Regions from separate parts of the Streptomyces sp. NBC_00090 genome, predicted to be linked through region 1. Evidence: riboswitches for the same ligand, from Rfam matches in the RefSeq annotation. Region 1 holds a riboswitch; each other region holds the start of a gene.
What was found. A riboswitch is a leader RNA that binds a small molecule or an ion and turns the genes downstream of it on or off. The one in region 1 is predicted to bind ZMP and ZTP.
Positions count from the first base shown of each region.

Region 2: it holds a riboswitch for ZMP and ZTP, as region 1 does, so the genes downstream of both, glyA (serine hydroxymethyltransferase) here and OG361_RS03010 (phosphoribosylaminoimidazolecarboxamide formyltransferase) in region 1, are expected to answer to the same signal.
Region 3: it holds a riboswitch for ZMP and ZTP, as region 1 does, so the genes downstream of both, OG361_RS39265 (bifunctional 5,10-methylenetetrahydrofolate dehydrogenase/5,10-methenyltetrahydrofolate cyclohydrolase) here and OG361_RS03010 (phosphoribosylaminoimidazolecarboxamide formyltransferase) in region 1, are expected to answer to the same signal.

Region 1 is NZ_CP108224.1:673,069-679,541, forward strand. It holds gene OG361_RS03000 (AfsR/SARP family transcriptional regulator) at 1-493, opposite strand, end outside; gene OG361_RS03005 (glyceraldehyde-3-phosphate dehydrogenase) at 630-2,075, shown strand; ZMP/ZTP riboswitch at 2,163-2,257, shown strand; gene OG361_RS03010 (phosphoribosylaminoimidazolecarboxamide formyltransferase) at 2,292-3,449, shown strand; gene OG361_RS03015 (glycosyl hydrolase family 8) at 3,465-5,153, opposite strand; gene OG361_RS03020 (S8 family peptidase) at 5,267-6,473, opposite strand, start outside.
Region 2 is NZ_CP108224.1:5,496,929-5,503,401, forward strand. It holds gene OG361_RS24715 (polysaccharide deacetylase family protein) at 1-480, opposite strand, end outside; gene rocD (ornithine--oxo-acid transaminase) at 582-1,787, opposite strand; ZMP/ZTP riboswitch at 1,898-1,988, shown strand; gene glyA (serine hydroxymethyltransferase) at 2,066-3,334, shown strand; gene OG361_RS24730 (hypothetical protein) at 3,422-4,279, opposite strand; gene OG361_RS24735 (RNA polymerase sigma factor) at 4,272-4,859, opposite strand; gene trpS (tryptophan--tRNA ligase) at 4,916-5,929, shown strand; gene OG361_RS24745 (2'-5' RNA ligase family protein) at 6,026-6,473, shown strand, end outside.
Region 3 is NZ_CP108224.1:8,872,494-8,878,966, forward strand. It holds gene OG361_RS39255 (aldehyde dehydrogenase family protein) at 1-1,270, opposite strand, end outside; gene OG361_RS39260 (GAF domain-containing protein) at 1,315-2,568, opposite strand; ZMP/ZTP riboswitch at 2,703-2,811, shown strand; gene OG361_RS39265 (bifunctional 5,10-methylenetetrahydrofolate dehydrogenase/5,10-methenyltetrahydrofolate cyclohydrolase) at 2,840-3,694, shown strand; gene OG361_RS39270 (hypothetical protein) at 3,918-4,892, shown strand; gene OG361_RS39275 (SWF or SNF family helicase) at 4,966-6,312, opposite strand; gene OG361_RS39280 (DEAD/DEAH box helicase) at 6,309-6,473, opposite strand, start outside.

The DNA of each region.
Region 1 (6,473 bases):
CCTCGGTCTCGGAGAAGGGGGCCAGGTCCGCCAGGGGCGTGCCGCGCCACAGGCTCATGGCGGCGGCGGTCTCGCGCAGGACGGCCTCCCACTCCTCCCGCTCGTGCGCCTGCCGGGCGGCCCGGATCCGGGTCTCGAACACGTCGGCGTCGAGCTCGCCCTCGCGGACGTGGAGCCGGTAGCCGGGGGCCACGGTGCGCAGGCGTCCCTCGGTCCCGCCGTCGGCCGGGGCGGCCCGGCCCGTGACCGCGGTCCCGTCGCTGTCCGCGAGGACCCTGCGCAGCCGGGTGAGGTGGTTGGCGAGGGAGGCGTCGGCGCTGGCGGGGACCGAGTCGCCCCAGAGGGCCGCTTTGAGCGTGTCCCTGGGGACGGTGCGGCCGGCGTCGAGGAGCAGTGCGGCGAGGAGGATGCGGACCTTGGGGCCGGTGACCGGCCGCGGCTCCGTCCCGTCGTGGACCACGAGTGAACCGAGCAGCCCGAACTTCACCACCATGCCCCCGCATCAAGGTAGGGCGGGCCCGCTCTGCGGCGGATCCCGACGCCGTCCATCGTACGGTTCGGCACCCCTTGATTGATCAAACCGGCCGGGGGTTACCATATGAGCGCCGCCTAGCTCGAAAGATAAACTTGTGACTGTCAATGACGACTCGTTCACCAGCTGGAAGAACCGCGAGGAGATCGCGGAGTCGATGATCCCGATCATCGGGAAGCTGCACCGGGAGCAGGACATAACCGTCCTGGTCCACAGCCGCTCCCTGGTGAACAAGTCGGTGGTCAGCATCCTCAAGACCCACCGCTTCGCCCGGCAGATCGACGGCGAGGAGCTCTCGGTCACCGAGACGCTCCCGTTCCTCCAGACCCTCACCACCCTCGACCTGGGCCCGTCCCAGATCGACATCGGCATGCTGGCCGCCGAGTACAAGACCGACGACCGCGGTCTCTCGGTGGCGGACTTCACCGCCGAGGCCGTCGCCGGTGCCACGGGTGAGAACAAGATCGAGCGCCGTGACGGGCGTGACGTCGTCCTCTACGGCTTCGGCCGCATCGGCCGCCTCGTCGCCCGCCTCCTCATCGAGAAGGCCGGCTCCGGCAACGGTCTGCGCCTGCGCGCGATCGTCGTCCGCGGCGGTGGCGACCAGGACCTCGTGAAGCGCGCCTCGCTGCTGCGCCGCGACTCCATCCACGGCCAGTTCCAGGGCACGATCACGGTCGACGAGGCCAACAGCACCATCGTCGCCAACGGCAACACGATCAAGGTGATCTACGCCAACGACCCCTCCGAGGTCGACTACACGGCGTACGGCATCGACAACGCCATCCTCATCGACAACACCGGCAAGTGGCGCGACCGCGAGGGCCTCTCCAAGCACCTGCGCCCCGGCATCGACAAGGTCGTCCTGACCGCGCCCGGCAAGGGTGACGTGCCGAACATCGTGCACGGCGTCAACCACGAGACGGTCAAGCCGGACGAGCAGATCCTCTCCTGCGCCTCGTGCACCACCAACGCCATCGTCCCGCCGCTGAAGGCCATGGACGACGAGTACGGCGTGCTGCGCGGCCACGTGGAGACGGTCCACTCGTTCACGAACGACCAGAACCTGCTGGACAACTACCACAAGGCCGACCGCCGCGGCCGTTCCGCGCCGCTCAACATGGTGATCACCGAGACCGGTGCCGCCTCGGCCGTCGCCAAGGCGCTGCCGGAGCTCAAGGCCCCGATCACCGGCAGCTCGATCCGCGTGCCGGTGCCGGACGTCTCGATCGCGATCCTGAGCCTGCGCCTGGGCCGCGAGACCACCCGCGCGGAGGTCCTCGAGTACCTCCGCGACGTCTCGCTGCACTCGCCGCTGAAGCGCCAGATCGACTTCACCACGGCCCCCGACGCCGTCTCCATGGACTTCGTCGGCTCGCGCCACGCGTCGATCGTGGACGCCGGCGCGACCAAGGTCGACGGCGACAACGCGATCCTCTACCTGTGGTACGACAACGAGTTCGGCTACTCGTGCCAGGTCATCCGCGTCGTGCAGCACGTCTCCGGCGTGGAGTACCCGACCTTCCCGGCTCCGGCGGTCTGATCCTCCCGGCGCCAACAGCACGGCGGCGCGCCGCACTTCCCCCACGGGGGGTGCGGCGCGCCGTCGTCGTTCCGTACGGGTAGCATCGTGCCCGGCCGCGACTGGCGAAGGTGGATCACCACCGGGGAGCGGCAGTCACCCCCGTCTTTCCCGCGTGCGCGTCGACCGCCTGGGCGCCTGCGTCAGTGATGTCCCGCTGACCCAGGAGGCCTGGAGATGGAACTGCGTTACGGAATCAACCCCCAGCAGCGGGAGGCGACCACCGCGCCGGTGGCGTCCGGGAGTCGGCCGGTCCGGGTGGTGAACGGCAGCCCGTCCTACATCAACCTTCTCGACGCGCTGAACAGTTGGCAGCTGGTCCGGGAGGCGAGCCGCGTCCTGGGACGGCCGGCCGCCGCCTCCTTCAAGCACGTCTCGCCCGCCGGCGCGGCGGTGGCCGGGCCCGTCGACGAGGTGACCGCCGGGCTGTACGGCGTCGACCGCGACCGGGTCGGAGCACTGACCAGCGCCTACCTGCGCGCCCGCGACGCCGATCCGAAGTCCTCCTACGGCGACTTCGCCGCCGTCTCGCGCCCGGTCGACGCCGAACTCGCCGAACTGCTGAGCCGCGTGGTCTGCGACGGTGTCATCGCCCCCGGCTTCGCTCCCGGCACGGTCGCGACCCTGAGCGCGAAGAAGAGGGGCCGCTTCCTCGTCATGGAGGCCGACGAGAGCTTCACCCCGCCGAGCCACGAGGCCCGGGAGGTGTACGGCGTGCGGCTGACCCAGCAGCGCGACGACCTGCCCATCTCCCCCGCCCTCCTCGACGACGTCGTGTGCGGCGCGCTGACGCCGGCGGCCGCGGAGGACCTGCTGCTCGGACTCGCGGTGCTGCGCTACACCCAGTCCAACTCCGTCTGCTACGTACGCGGCGGGGCGACGCTCGGGATCGGCGCCGGGCAACAGTCCCGGGTGGACTGCACCCGGCTGGCGGGCGCGAAGACCGACACGTGGTGGCTGCGCCGCCACCCCGCCGTCCGCGCGCTCGCCTTCCGGCCGGGCATCCGCCGGCAGGACCGGATCAACTGGCAGATCCGGTTCGTCGAGGGCGACCTCACCCCGGACGAGCGCGCGCGCCTGTCCGGGGCCCTGTCCGTGCCCGCCCCCGACCTCACCGACGAGCAGCGCGGCGAGTGGCTCGCGGAGCTGACCGGTGTGGCGTTCGCCTCGGACGGCGCGCTGCCCTTCCGGGACAACGTCGACCACGCGCACCGGCACGGCGTCACCTCCATCGCCGAACCCGGTGGGTCGATCCGTTCCACCGACGTCGAGGACGCCTGCCGCGAGCACGGGATCACGCTCGCGCGCACCGGGCTGAGGCTCTTCCACCACTGATCGGCGGGGCGTCCCCTACGGGACCCAGTGGTTCCCCGAGGCCGTGATCATGACCTGGAGCTGGATGCTGGCCGAGAAGTAGCTGCTGGTGTCGACGGGAGTCGCCAGCATCTTGTTCCAGAGGGCGTCCAGCCAGGCCTGGCTGGACGGGTCGGTCATCGCCGCCACGGCGAACGGCGCGAAGAAGGCGGCCTCGCTGCCCGCCGAGATCTGGGTGCCGTTGAGCTTGTAGCCGATGGCGATCTTGTTCGGGTCGCCGCCGGTCTTCGTCTTGATCCAGCCGTTCAGTTTCCGCGCGGCCGCGAGTGACGTGGCGTCCCCGCTGGTCACCGCGTCGTCCGCGATGCGCCAGGGGGTACGACACGCGTTCCACCAGTACGCGCCGTCGTTGGGGTCCTCCAGGACCTGGCCCGTGGCGGGCCGGGGGGTGGTGTTCGTGTCGATGACGAAGTCGGGCAGCAGCCCGGTGCCGGAGGCGTACGTCGACTGGAGGCGCGAGATCTGCGTCTGGTGGGCACTGCGGACCGCGTCCCAGGCGGTGTCGCCCGTGGCCGTACGGAAGGCGCGGAAGTGGTCGACCATCCAGTCCGAGGTGCGGGACAGGTAGTAGTACTGGTCGCCGGAGCTGGTCCAGTCGCCGAGCTTCAGCAGCTTGGTCGTCGGGTTGAGCTCGTCCTTCTTGATCGCGGCGATGTGCTTGAGCGCGAGGTCCTTGTAGTCGTACGCGCCGGCGCTCCCCCACTGCTTGTCGGCGAGGAGCAGACCGTACGCCACGTCCATGTCGCCGTCGGTGGCGCCGTCACCGCCGTTGACGCTCTTGCAGGAGGCGTCCTGTTCGGCCGCGAGGAGGTTCGGGTTGATCGAGGACGGGTGGTCGATCTTCCACTTCACGAGCCCGTCGAAGATCTTCTTCGCGTCGGGGTCGGCGCCGGCCATGGTGGCGGCGATGACCATGCCGTACCCCTGCGCCTCGGCGACGTAGGGGTGGTCGGCGTCCGGCGAGATGATCTGGTACCAGCCGTTGCCGCAGTTCTGCCGGACGAAGGCGGCCTTCCACTTGTCGTAGTACTCGACGACCTTCTGGTCGATCGTCGCCTGGGCGCCGGAGGGCTTGAGCGTCCCGGCGGTGTAGGGCCTGAGGTGGCTGCCGAAGGGAACGGCCGGCCCGCCGGGGACGCCGCCGCCGGTCGGGGCGCCGTAGACCTCGACCTCCCAGAGGGAGTACCCGTACGGGGTGCCGCGCGTGGTGCCGTACACCCGGAGGTACCGGCCCGTGCCGGAGACCGCGAGGTCGTCGACGGCTCCGTCGCCGGTGGTCGTGGAGTGGATGTCGGTCCAGGTCGATCCGTCGGGCGAGGTCTGGACGCGGTAGGCCTTGCCGTAGGCGGCCTCCCAGGTGAGCTTCACCCGGGAGACGGTGTGCGTCGCCCCGAGGTCGATCCGGAGCCACTGCGGGTCGACGCCCTCCACGCTGGCCCAGCGGGTGGTGGCGCTGCCGTCCACCGCCCGGGCGGGTTCAAGACCGGCCGCCTCGACGGACGAGGCCGTCACCGGCTTTCCGGCGGAGACCAGGCCGTCGGCGGCGGCCGCCCGTTCCTGTGCGCTCGGCTGCGCCTGGGGGTGCGCCTGTGCCTGGGGGATCGACGTCAGGGGCAGCACCAGCAGTCCGGCGAGCCCGAGAAGCGAGACGCTTCGTCGACGCATGACAACTCCCTTTCCTTCGCGGCTCATTCGTTAGGAAGTTTTCCTAACCATTGAGCCGCGAGGGTAGAGAGGGCCGGGGGTCCGCGCAAGACCCCCGACCGGTCACGTGCGCGTCACGGGACGAGCCGCAGAAGGCGGTTGGGCGAGCCGCTGCCCGGGCTGGTCACCTTGTTCGGCGTGGCTCCGTTCACCAGGGCGGTCGCGACCTGCGCCGGAGTGGCGGAGGCGTGGCCCGCGAGGTAGACGGCGGCGGCGCCCGCGACGTGCGGGGTGGCCATCGAGGTGCCCGAGATCGTGTTCGTGGCCGTGTCGCTCGTGTGCCAGCCCGCGGTGATCGACACGCCGGGGGCGAACAGGTCGAGGACCGAACCGTAGTTGGACCAGCCGGCCTTGGCGTCGGTGTTGCTCGTGGCGCCGACCGTGATGGCGGCGGCGACGCGGGCGGGAGACGTGGAGGCCGCGTTGACACCGGAGTTGCCCGCGGCGACGGCGTAGGTGACGCCGTCCGCGATGGAGTTCTTCACCGCGTTGTCGAGGGCGGTGGAGGCGCCGCCGCCGAGGGAGAGGTTGGCGACGGCCGGGGCCCCCGCGGCGTGGTTCGAGGTGACCCAGTCGATGCCCGCGATGACGCCGGCGGTGGTGCCGGAACCGTTGTTGTCGAGGACCCGGACGGCCACGATCCTCGCGGCCTTGGCCACGCCGTACGTGGATCCCGCAATGGTGGTGGCCACGTGCGTGCCGTGACCGTTGCCGTCCTGGGCGACCGAGTCGCCGTCGACCGCGTCGTAGCCGTTCACCGCCCGGCCGGCGAGCTGCGAGTGCGAGATGCGGACGCCGGTGTCGATCACGTACGCGGTGACGCCGCTGCCGGCGGTGTCGGGGTACGTGTACGTGCCGGAGAGCGGGAGGTTCGCCTGGTCGATGCGGTCCAGGCCCCAGGGGGCGTTGGTCTGCGTCGCGTCGGCGCGGTAGACCTGGTTCTGCTCGACGGAGGCGACGGCCGGGTCGGCGGCGAGGCGGCGGGCCTCCGCCTCACCGAGGGTGGCCGTGTAGCCGTTGAGGGCGGAGCCGAAGGTCTTGCGGACCGTGCCGCCGTAACCGGCTATCAGGTTCCGGCCCTTGGCGGAGGCGGCCTTGAAGCCCGCGCCCTGCTTGAGGGTGACGATGTAGCTGCCGGGCACCGCGTCGGCCGAACCGGCCGCGAGGACGACGCCCTCGGCGGGTGCCGCCTGGGCGGGGACGGCGGCGAAGGTGCCGAGCAGGGCGGCCGCGGTCGCGGCGGAGACGGTCAGCGCGAGGCGGGCCTTGGTGTGCTGCGGG
Region 2 (6,473 bases), 4.8 Mb from region 1:
GGTCCTGGTCGTCGCGTCGTACGTGCCGTACGGCGGGCGCAGCAGTCGCGGGCCGTCGCCGAACTGGGCGAGGTGCTGGTCGCGGGCCCCGCAGACCTCCGCCTTCTGGCCGGCGGCGTCGAGCGTGGTGAGGTCCGGGTGGTTGACGGTGTGGTTCTCGACGCGGGAGCGGCCCTGGTTCAGCAGGGTGTGGAAGTAGCCGGAGTCGTACGAGTAGGCGCCCGGGAGCAGGAAGAGCGAGGCGGGCACCCGGCGGTCGAGCAGCAGCTTCGCCGCCGCGGGGTCGTGGTACCAGCCGTCGTCGATGGTGATGAAGACGACCGGGTCGGTGGTCTCGACGTGGGAGACCACCGGGACGGGCTCGGGCCAGGCCGCCTTCGGGGCGGAGTGGGCGGGTCCCGTGAACGCGCCGAGGAGCGCGAGGGGGACGAGGGCGGCGAGCGCGGCACGCACGGCGTGACGCAGACGGAGTCTCGGCATGGCGGCATCATTGGCCTAGACCAACTGCCGTGTCAATGGCCCGAGTTGCCCCGCCTCGGCCGGTACGGACACGCCTCCGCCCCCTTCCGAAACGGAGCCCGTCAGTCCGACAGCACGCCCCTCAGCTGCTCCAGGCCCCAGTCCAGATCCTCCTTCGAGATGACCAGCGGCGGCGCGATCCTGATCGTCGACCCGTGCGTGTCCTTCACCAGGACCCCGCGCTCCATCAGCCGCTCCGAGATCTCCCGGCCCGTGCCCCGGGCCGGCGCGATGTCCACCCCGGCCCACAGGCCGCGCCCGCGCACCGCCTCCACCGCCCCGCCGCCCACGAGCAGCCCCAGCTCGGCGTGGAGGTGCTCGCCCAGCTCCGCCGCCCGCTCCTGGAACTCGCCCGTCCGCAGCATCGCGATCACCTCCAGGGCCACCGCGCAGGCCAGCGGATTCCCGCCGAACGTCGACCCGTGCTCACCCGGCCGGAACACGCCGAGCACCGAACGGTCGGCCACCACCGCCGACACCGGCACCACACCGCCGCCCAGCGCCTTCCCCAGGATGTACACATCCGGCACCACACCCTCGTGCTCGCACGCGAAGGTCTTCCCGGTCCGGCCCAGGCCCGACTGGATCTCGTCCGCCATGAACAGCACGTTCCGCCGGCGCGTCAGCTCCCGCACGCCCGGCAGGTAACCGGCCGGCGGAACGAGCACGCCCGCCTCGCCCTGGATCGGTTCGAGCAGCACCGCCACGGTGTTCTCGGTGACCGCCGCTTCGAGCGCTGTGAGGTCCCCGTACGGAACGATCTCGAACCCCGGTGTGTACGGGCCGAAGTGGTCCCGCGCCTCGTGGTCCGTGGAGAAGCTGACGATCGTCGTCGTCCGGCCGTGGAAGTTGTTCCCCGCGACCACGATCTTCGCGTGCCCGTCCGGCACGCCCTTCACCTCGTACCCCCACTTCCGGGCGGTCTTCACGGCCGTCTCGACCGCCTCCGCCCCCGTGTTCATCGGCAGCACCACCTCCTTGCCGCACAACTCCGCCAGCTGCGTACAGAAATCGGCGAAGCGGTCGTGGTGGAAGGCGCGCGAGGTCAGCGTCACCCGCTCCAGCTGCGCCTTCGCGGCGTCGATCAGCCGTCGGTTGCCGTGCCCGAAGTTGAGCGCCGAGTATCCGGCGAGCATGTCGAGGTAGCGGCGCCCCTCGACATCGGTCATCCAGGCCCCGTCCGCCGAGGTGACGACGATCGGAAGGGGGTGGTAGTTGTGAGCGCTGTGCGCCTCCGCGGAAGCGATCGCGTCTTGCGTCCTCGACACGGGATCTCCGTTCGTCCTGCGGCCCGGTGGGTGGCTCGTGGCCCCCCTTCTTATCGTCGCTCGCATGCCGGAAGGGGAAACCTCGGCGGCGGCGCGCCAGCTAGTCTTCAAACACGCACGGCGACTGGCGTACGGGGAAGCGACCCCGGGGGAGCCGTGCGCGGCAGACCACACGGGGCGCCGCTCGCCTGGGCGTCACGGGACCCGACAGTCCCGCGTGGCGCCGCGCCTCACCCGCAGTGTCCCGGGACCCGCCGCAACGCCCGGAGGACACCACCGTGACCGTGCCCCAGCAGCACCCCGCCCTCGCCGCCGCCGACCCCGAGCTCGCCGCCCTCGTCGGCGCCGAGGAGCGGCTCCAGGGCGAGACGCTCCGCCTCATCCCCAGCGAGAACTACGTCTCCGCCGCCGTCCTCGAAGCCTCCGGCACCGTCCTCCAGAACAAGTACAGCGAGGGCTACCCCGGCCGCCGCTACTACGAGGGCCAGCAGAACATCGACCGGGTCGAGACCCTCGCCGTCGAGCGCGCCAAGGCGCTCTTCGGCGTCGACCACGCCAACGTCCAGCCCTACTCCGGCTCCCCGGCCAACCTCGCCGTCTACCTCGCCTTCGCCGAGCCCGGCGACACCGTCATGGGCATGGCCCTGCCGATGGGCGGCCACCTCACCCACGGCTGGGGCGTCTCCGCCACCGGCACGTGGTTCCGGGGCGTCCAGTACGGCGTACGCCGGGACACGGGCCTCATCGACCTCGACGAGGTCCGCGAGCTCGCCCTCAAGGAGCGCCCGAAGGTGATCTTCTGCGGCGGCACCGCGCTGCCCCGCACGATCGACTTCGCCGCCTTCGGCGAGATCGCCCGCGAGGCCGGCGCCGTGCTCGTCGCCGACGTCGCCCACATCGCCGGCCTCATCGCGGGCGGCGCCCACCCGTCCCCGGTCCCGCACGTCGACGTGATCTCCACGACCACCCACAAGACCCTGCGCGGCCCGCGCGGCGCGATGCTGATGTCCCGCGAGGAGCACGCCAAGGCCCTCGACAAGGCCGTCTTCCCCGGCCTCCAGGGCGGCCCGCACAACCAGACCACCGCGGCCATCGCCGTCGCCCTCCACGAGGCGGCCCAGCCCTCCTTCCGTGCCTACGCCCACGCCGTCGTCGCCAACGCCAAGGCACTCGCCGAGGCGCTCCTCGCCCGCGGCTTCGATCTGGTCTCCGGTGGCACCGACAACCACCTGATCCTGATGGACCTCACCCCCAAGGAGGTCCCGGGCAAGATCGCCGCGAAGGCCCTCGACCGGGCCGGGATCGTCGTGAACTACAACACCGTCCCCTACGACCCCCGGAAGCCCTTCGACCCCTCCGGTGTCCGCATCGGCACCCCGTCGCTCACCTCCCGAGGCCTCGGCACGGAGCACATGGCCCAGGTCGCGGAGTGGATCGACCGCGGTGTCGCCGCGGCCGGCACGGGCGACGAGGACGCGCTCGGCGCGATCCGCGCGGAGGTCGCCGACCTCCTCACCGCCTACCCGGCCCCGGGCCTCCCGACCTGACCCCGGTCTGCCCGACCTGACCCCGGTCTGCCCGACCTGACCCGGTCCTCCCGGCCTGACCCCGGTCCGCCCGGGTCAGGCCGGTCCTCAGCCGACCGATTCCGCCGTCCGGCGGGCCTGCTCCGGGTCCGGTATGCCTTCCAGGCGGAAGGTGAGCGCGCCCCCGCTCCTCGTCCAGAGGAGCGTGGGGCCCGCCGTCCGGACCTCATGGGTCCAGGCCGCGCCCGTCCCGTCCGTCATCGGGAAGGTCAGCAGATGGGGCTCCGCGAACCAGTAGCCCTGCGCGCCGTCCGGGAGGTCCACCCACCTCGGCCGCGTCGTCACCTGCTTGGCGAAGCCGATGTCCAGGCGGGCCGGGAACTCGTCCAGCCGGACCGATCTCTCCCCGTCGTGCCAGCACAGGCTGATCACCGCCCGGCCCCGCTCGGCCGACCCCGTCACCGCGACCGCGTCGGGCGGGCCGAGCGCGCCCGGCACCAGCGGTTCGAAGCCCGCCCTGCGCCCGGCCTCCGCCAGGGGGACCGGGTCGGGGCACCCCGGCACCGACGCGCCGGGCGGAGCGTGGCGGCCGTCCGGGTCGTACCGCACGGCGACCCCGCCGAAGCCGAACCAGTCCGCCACCGCGGCGCGCACGGGAGGGGTGAGCACCAGCACGATCAGCACGCCGGTCAGGCCCGCCACCAGCGCCCGCCACCGCTCCCGCAGCCACGCCCACACCGCCGACGCCCGCTCCGACACCCACGCCCACGCCGGCAACGCCCGCGGTGACGCCCACGACCAGGGCCGTCGCCGGACCGGCACGGGCGTCGGGACCCGCTCCTCCAGCAGCTGCGCGAGCACCCGCTCGGCCATGGATTCGCCGTCCACGTCCGGCACCCGCAGCCGCCGCCCCAGCTCCCGCAGCTCCTCCGGCAGCCGGTCCTCCGGCAGACGCTCGTCAGCCACGCTCCTCACCTCCCTCCAGCACGAGTCCCAGCTTCTTCAGCGCCCGGCTCAACCGGGACTTCACGGTCCCCCGCGGCCAGCCGAGCGCCTCGGCCGTCTCCGCCTCGTCCAGCTCCAGCAGATAGCGGTGGACCACCACCTGCCGGTGGTCCTCGCCGAGCCCGTCCAGGGCGTCGAGAAGCCGCCGGCTCCGCTCCCGCTCCTCGGCCGCGACCGCCGGGTCCGCCGACTCCGGTATCCGCGGCTCGGCCCCGAGCAGGTCCGCCTCCCGGTCGGCGACGGCACGCTGTCGACCCGCCGAGCGCACTGTGTTCCTGGTCTCATTGACGACGATCCGCAGCAGCCACGGCCGGAACGCCGCGCCCTCCTTGAAGCGCCCCAGCGAGCGGTACGCCTTGAAGAAGGCCTGCTGCACCACGTCCTCCGCGTCCGCGCCCGCACCCAGGGCGACCGCCGCCCGGAGCGCCACCGCCGTGTGGGCGCGCACCAGCTCCGCGTACGCCTCCGGCTCTCCGGCGCGTACCCGTGCGATCACCGCTCCCTCGCCGACGACGGTGCGGTCCCCCTCCCACGTCCTCACACCTTTGATACACCGGCAGTCGGGGATCGGTTCCCACACCTGAGAGAATGATGTGCATGGCCTCTGATCGTCCTCGCGCGCTCTCCGGAATCCAGCCCACGGCAGGCTCGTTCCACCTCGGCAACTACCTCGGTGCGGTCCGTCAGTACGTCGCACTGCAGGAGTCCCACGACGCCTTCTACATGGTCGTCGACCTGCATGCCATCACGGTCCCGCAGGACCCCGCCGAGCTGCGGGACAACACCCGCCTCGCCGTCGCGCAGCTGCTCGCCGCCGGTCTCGACCCGGACCGCTGCACCCTGTTCGTCCAGAGCCACGTCCCCGAGCACGCTCAGCTCGGCTGGGTCATGAACTGCCTCACGGGCTTCGGCGAGGCCTCCCGCATGACGCAGTTCAAGGACAAGTCGGCGAAGCAGGGCGCCGACCGCGCCACCGTCGGCCTCTTCACGTACCCGATCCTCCAGGTCGCGGACATCCTGCTCTACCAGGCCAACGAGGTCCCGGTCGGCGAGGACCAGCGCCAGCACATCGAGCTGACCCGTGACCTCGCGGAGCGCTTCAACGGCCGCTTCGGCGACACCTTCACCGTCCCCAAGCCGTACATCGTCAAGGAGACCGGGAAGATCTACGACCTCCAGGACCCGACGATCAAGATGAGCAAGTCGGCGTCGACGCCGAAGGGCCTGATCAACCTCCTGGACGAGCCGAAGGTCACCGCGAAGAAGGTCAAGAGCGCCGTCACCGACACGGACACGGTGATCCGCTTCGATCCGGAGAACAAGGCGGGCGTCTCCAACCTCCTCACCATCCTGTCCACCCTCACCGGGACGAGCATCGCCGACCTGGAGAAGAGCTACGAGGGCAAGATGTACGGCGCGCTGAAGACGGATCTGGCCGAGGTCATGGTGGACTTCGTCACGCCGTTCCGGGCCCGGACCCAGGAATACCTGGACGACCCGGAGACGCTGGACTCGATCCTGGCCAAGGGCGCGGAGAAGGCCCGTGCGGTCGCGGCGGAGACGCTGGCGCAGACGTACGACCGGATGGGCTTCCTGCCCGCCAAGCACTGAGTCCTAGGACCCTGGCCACGAGGGTGGTACAGGACGCACACTGGCGGCTGTACCACCACACCATTCGACGGACGACGGACGACGGAGGAGAACGACGTGGGGACCGTAACGCTCGGCGTTTCGATCGCGGTCCCGGAGCCCTACGGCAGCCTGCTCCAGGAGCGGCGCGCGGGCTTCGGGGATCCCGCCGCGCACGGCATCCCCACCCACGTCACCCTCGTCCCGCCGACCGAGGTCGCGGAGGAGCGGCTCCCGGAGATCGAGGCGCACCTCGCCGGTGTCGCCGCCGAGTACCAGCCCTTCCCCGTACGTCTGAAGGGCACCGGGACCTTCCGCCCCCTCTCCCCGGTCGTCTTCGTGAAGCTCAAGCAGGGCGTCCCCCTCTGCAACCGGCTCCAGCACCAGATCCGGGACGAGGCGGGACCGCTCGCGCGCGAGCTCCAGTTCCCGTACCACCCGCACGTCACCGTGGCGCACGCCATCTCCGAGGAGGGGATGGACCGGGCGTTCAAGGAGCTCGCGGCGTACGAGGCGGCCTGGACGT
Region 3 (6,473 bases), 8.2 Mb from region 1:
CCGTGCGGATCGCGTCGTCGAAGTCGGTGAACGAGGTCACCGCCACCACCGGGCCGAAGATCTCCTCCTGGAAGACCCGCATGCGGTTGTCGCCCTCGAAGATCGTGGGCTGGACGTAGTAGCCGCCGGCCAGGTCCCCGTCGTACTCGATCTGCTGACCACCCGTCAGGATCTTCGCGCCCTCCTGCTGGCCGATCTCCAGGTAGGAGAGGATCTTCCGGAGCTGCTCGGAGGAGGCCTGTGCGCCGATCATCGTCGCCGTGTCCAGGGGGTGGCCCGGGACGATCCGTTCCGTGCGGGCGATCGCCGCCTCCAGGAACTCGCTGTAGTGGCCTCGCTGGACGAGGGCACGCGACGGGCAGGTGCAGACCTCGCCCTGGTTGAGGGCGAACATCGTGAAGCCTTCGAGGGCTTTGTCCCGGAAGTCGTCGTCCGCCGCCCACACGTCGTCGAAGAAGATGTTCGGGGACTTGCCGCCGAGTTCGAGGGTGACCGGCTTGAGGTTCTCGGCGGCGTACCCCATGATCAGGCGGCCCGTCGACGTCTCGCCGGTGAAGGCGATCTTCGCCACCCGCGGTGAGGAGGCGAGCGGCTTGCCGGCCTCCTCGCCGAAGCCGTTGACGATGTTCAGGACGCCCGGCGGCAGCAGGTCCGCGACCAGGCTGAGCCAGAAGTGCACCGAGGCCGGGGTCTGTTCGGCGGGCTTGAGGATCACCGCGTTGCCCGCGGCAAGCGCCGGGGCCAGTTTCCAGACCGCCATGAGGATCGGGAAGTTCCACGGGATGATCTGAGCGACCACGCCCAGCGGCTCGTGGAAGTGGTACGCGACGGTGTCGTCGTCGATCTCGCTCAGCGCGCCCTCCTGGGCCCGCAGCGCCCCCGCGAAGTAGCGGAAGTGGTCGATCGCCAGCGGGATGTCGGCGGCGAGGGTCTCCCGGACGGGCTTGCCGTTGTCCCAGCTCTCCGCGACGGCGAGCGCCTCCAGGTTGCTCTCCATCCGGTCCGCGATCCTCAGCAGGACGGTCGCGCGCTCCGCCGGCGCCGTCCGGCCCCACCCCGGTGCCGCGGCGTGCGCCGCGTCGAGGGCGCGATCCACGTCCTCGGCGGTGCCTCGGGCGACCTCGGTGAAGGCGCGGCCGTCGACGGGGCTCGGGTTCTCGAAGTAGCGGCCGCGCGCCGGGGCGACGTACTCGCCTCCGATCCAGTGGTCGTAGCGGGCCTCGTACGACATGATCGCGCCCTCGGTACCGGGTGCGGCGTAACGGGTCATGGGCATGGCCTCCCTGGGACGCGCCGGCCGTCCCTGGCCGGCGCTCATGGCCGAGTCTGCGGACCCGTACGTTGCAATCCCGTTGCACCGGAGGACAGTTCCGTCTCCAGGGAGTCGAGCCGTGCCCGTACGGGCGGGAGTTGAGGAGCGGGCACCGCCGAGCACAGTGCCCGCCAGACCACCACGTCCTCCTCGCCCCAGGAGCTGTACGCCCAGTCCGCGAGCAGCCCCGGATCGCCCCGGTCCACCAGCGCGGCCCGCAGCCGGTCCGCGAGCCGCTCCCGCAGCCGTACGACCCCGGGCGCGAGCGACGCCGGAAGCAGCGGGCCCGCGTACTCGCCGGCCGCCGCCGAGACGGCCCCCGAGGCGAGCCGCCGGTCGACGGTGGCGAAGTCCGCGTCCACCGGCCCCGCCAGCCGGTACGGGCGCGAACGCAGCACGTCGGGACCGAGCAGCGAGCGGAGCCGGGACAGCTCCGCCCGCAGTGTCACCGGAGTCACCGACTCGTCCTCGTACAGCAGTGTCAGGAGTTCGTCGCCGCCCACGCCCTCGGGGCGGTGCGCGAGGACCACCAGGATCTCGCTGTGGCGGCGGCTCAGGCGCAGCCGCCGCCCGCCCACCGAGAGCACGGCCTCGTCGCGGCCGAGCGCCGAGAGCCTGAGCCGGTCGGCCCGGGGGGCCGGCCCGACCAGCGCCAGTTGGGACTCGGCCGCCCGTGCCACCGCCTGGACGAAGCCGAGGCTGTGCGGATGCGCGAGCCCGTCGCCACCCGTGATGTCGACCGCGCCGATCACCCGCCCGGTGTGCGGATCGTGCAGGGGTGCGGCGGCGCACGTCCAGGCCCGCACCGGTCGCCGGAAGTGCTCGGCGGCGACGACCTGCACCGGACGGTCGACGGCGATCGCGGTCCCGGGCGCGTTCGTCCCGGCCGCCGACTCCGACCAGCGGGCTCCGGCCACGAAGTTCATCGCGCGGGCCTTGCGCAGGGTGCCCGGATGGCCCTCCACCCAGAGCATCCGCCCGGCGGCGTCGCAGACCGCGAGGAGATGCTCGCCGTCCGTCGCGTAGGCCCCCATCAGCTCACGGATCACCGGCATCGCCGCCGACAGCGGATGGCCGTCACGGTGCTCGGCGAGTTCGTCCTCGTCCAGCTCGACCCGCGCCGCGCCCTCCTGGCTTACCCGGGCCCGTACGGAGCGCCGCCACGAGGCGGCGACCAGCGGCCGCGCCGGGCCGGAGCCGGCGGCCGTCCGTGTGTGCGTCTGAGCCGTCGTCCCGGCCACCCACGCATCGCTCAACTCGGCCTCCCCGTCGAGGTCGTCCCGGTAGTCGGGCCCATCGTCGTGCGCGCGCGGGGCCGTCGGCAAGCGCCCCGGCACCTCGGCATATGCACCCTGTCCGGGACCGGTCCCCGACCCCTCACGTAGAGTGGGCCCCGGGCCGTGACTGGCGCTTGAGGTGGATCACCACCGGGGAGCGGCCCGGGCGGTCGGCACCCGATCGGTGCTGCCGTGCCGATGCCGTGCGCCTGGGCGAACCACCGGTCAGAGACGACGCCCAGGAGTTGCCATGTCCACCAGCACCGCCACCCTCATGGACGGCACGGCCCTCGCCCGCCGTACGGTCGAGGAGACCGCCGCCCGCGCCGCCGAGGTCACCCGCCGCACCGGCGTCACGCCGTGTCTCGCGACCGTCCTGGTCGGCGCGGACCCGGCCTCCGTGACGTACGTGAAGATGAAGCAGAACCGCTGCGCGAAGGCCGGAATCCGCTCCAAGCACGTCGAGCTGCCCGCCGCCACGACGACCGAGGAGCTCGTCGCCGCGATCACCGCGCTCTCCGAGGACCCCGAGGTGCACGGCATCCTGCTCCAGCACCCGGTCGGCCCGCACATCGACGAGCGCGCCGCCTTCGAGGCCATCGCCCCCGAGAAGGACGTCGACGGCGTCACCATGGCCTCCTTCGCCGCCATGGGCTTCGGGCTGCCCGGTTTCGTCTCCTGCACGCCCGGCGGCATCATGCGCCTCCTCGACGCGTACGACGTCGAACTCAGCGGCAAGCGGGCCGTCGTCGTGGGCCGCAGTGCGATCCTCGGCAAGCCGGCCGGGCTGCTGCTCCTCGGCCGCGACGCCACCGTCACCTACTGCCACTCCCGCACCAAGGAGCTCTCCTCCGTCATACGAGAGGCCGACATCCTCGTCGCCGCCGTCGGCAAGGCCGACTTCATCAAGGGCGAGGACATCAAGCCGGGCGCGGTCGTCGTCGACGCCGGCTACAACCCGGGCAACATCGGCGACGTCCACTTCGCGTCGGCCGCCGAGCGCGCCTCGCTCATCACCCCGGTCCCCGGCGGCGTCGGCCCCATGACCATCGCCGTGCTCCTCGCCCAGACGGTCGAGGGCGCGGAGCGCCAGTTGGGTCTGTAGGACTCCCGTGGTGGGACGGCGGGATGTCGGGGTAGGGCCGGGTGCGGGGGAGCGGCGAGGTGGCGGGGTCGGGCGTCGGCGTTCCGACGGCCGGGGCGAGAGGGGCGTTTTCCGGCGATGGCCGGACAACGTATGGCCGATGATGGTCACCATTCCGTACAGGCCGCGCTCGACGGCCCCGGATCCCTCGCCACACGGCCGCCGACAGGCAACCCTGGTGTCCGTGCCACACCCGCCGACCGTCTCTCCGCCGCCGGACCGCCGGCCGGACGTGCCGGACGCGCCCGGTCCGGACGGTGTCTCGGCCGTGTCCTCGTCCCACCCCGCCGAGCGGCCAACCACAGCGGCCTGGTCGCGTGTCGTACGCCTCGGGGTGCCCCGGCCGGGTCCGGCCGCGCGGCGCGCCCGCCGGTTCGGCGTGCCGCTCGTGCCGGTGCTCGTGGCCGCCCTCGTCGTGGGCGCGTTCACGTTCGCCGGCGGATGGGACGGGCACGAGGGCGCGGTCCAGGGCCGGGCGGGTGGCGATCCGGTGGCCGTACCGTCCCCGGTCGTCGCCGAGGGGGACGCGCTGAGGGCGCGTACTCCCATGGCCGACACGCCGTCGACCGGTGTGCCGGCCACCGGCACCCCGGCCACCGGCAATCCCGCGGCCGACACGCCGGAGGCCGAGGCGTCCGAGGCCGGCACGTCCGAGGCCGGCACGTCCGAGGCCGGCACGCCGACGCGGTCGGTACCCGGGAAGAGCTCCGCGCGCGAGGAGAGCGCTTCTCCGCTGCCATCCCGCACCGCGAGCGCCGCTCCCGCGGCGCCCTCGACAGCGCCTTCCACCGCTCCGCCGCGCACGCCGTCCCCCGCCCGGCCCGTCTCGTTCGAGGCGCTCCGGGTCGGCGAGTGTTTCGACATCGACCGCGCCACGCCGGGCACGGCTCTCCGGCGTGCCTGCGACACGCCGCACCACGCCGAACTCGTCGCCCGGCCACGCCTGACCGGCACCTACGCCGACGACCAGAAGGTGCGGGAGGCGGCCACGGAGCTCTGCCGTGCGCCGCTCCGCCGCAAGGCCGCGCGGCAGCCGCTCGGCACCCGCTGGACCACCTTCGTCCAGTACCCCTTCCGCACCAGCTACCTCCTCGGTTCGGACACCGTGGCCTGCAGCCTCGCCGCAACCGGCGGCAGGCTCACGGACCGACTCCGGTAGCTCCGGAGGGTCCACCGGGTCCACCGGGTCAGGTGGGTCAGGTGGGTCCCGTGGGTCGGGTGTGGCCCGCAGGTCAGGGGCTGCCGGCCCCGGCAGTCTGAGTGGCTCCGGCGGTGTCGGCCGTGAGAGCCGTGGCCAGCGCCGACGCCGGATCGCGGTCCGCCGGGCCCGCCGGGGACCAGCGGGCACCGGCTTTGCGGTACGGCCACCAACGGCCGTCCGTACCGAGCCGCAACTGCGCCTCCGCGCCGACCACGGTCCAGCGCGCGCCCGTCGCCCGCCGCAGCACCGGCCGTTCGCCGTCCTCCCAGGCCTCCGCGAGCAGCGCCGCCGCACGGGCGAGAGTGTCGGCGTCCGGCGCCCACTCCTCCTCCAGTACGGCGAGGGCGGCCGCACCCCCGAACCGCCACGCGCGCGTGGCCGCGTCCAGATCCGCCCGTGTCCTGCCCGAACCGGCGGCGAGCCGCGTCGCGACCCACGGCGCGGGGGAGCCGACGGCGAGCCGCACCGCGTCCTGAGCGACCGTCAGCGACGGCTCCACGAGTCCCGGACCGTCGCCGAGCGCCGTGACGAGCATCCGCCGCGCGCGGGTCGCCGCGTCCTTCGCGAGGAACTCCAGGGCCGCCGGATCGACCCCCGGCTCCGGATCCGTCTCCGTGTCCAGGGAGGGCGGTTCGCCCGGCTCCGACGGGGCCGCCGGAGGGGCGGGCAGCGGCGGCAGGATGTCCCGCGCCGCGTACGCCTCCGCCGCCGACACGCCCGGCATGCCGCCGGCGCCGTCCGTACCGGCAACGTCCCCGGAGCCGTCCTGCCCGTCGCGTACCGCAGGCGCCGAGGCCCGCCGTGCGCTGCGCGTCTGGAGCTGGTCGAGGAGGGTCCGCTCGCCGCGCCCCCGCATCAGCAGCAGCACGAACGGGTCCTCGTCGAGCAGCCGCGCCACCTGGTAGCAGAGCGCCGAGGTGTGCGGGCAGTGGTCCCAGGCCTCGCAGCCGCACTCCGGGTCGAGATCGCCGATCCCCGGCAGCAGGTCCAGCCCGGCCACCGCCGCGTCCTCCACGAGGTGCGGCGGCATCTCGCGGTCGAGGAGCGCCGCGATGTGCCCCGCGCTGTCCACCGCCAGGTCGAGCAGCCGCTCCCACTCCTCCTCCGAGAACTCCCGCACCAGCACGTCGCTGCGGTGCGCCGTGCCGTCGCGGTCCTTGACGATCGCCGTGATCCGGCCGGGGCGCACCGACACCGCGCCCACCGCCCCCGCGCGCGCGTGCCGGCGCCCGGCCTTGAGCTGCTGGCCGTCGAGCGCGGTGTCCTCCAGCGCCTTCAGCCACGCCAGGCCCCACCAGGTCCTGGCGAACGCCGCGCCCTTCGCGGGCGGCAGCGCCTCGAACGTCCGCTCGTCGCCCCCGTGTCCGTACACGCTCATCGTCCGTCCCCTCGCAGCCGTACCAGCTCCGCCAGTTCCGCATCGGTCATTTCGGTCAGTTCCGGCGGAGCGTCCCCGCCCGTCCCGAGGACGGAGTCGGCCAGCTCCCGCTTGCGGTCGAGCATGGCGGCGATCCGGTCCTCGATCGTGCCTTCGGCGAT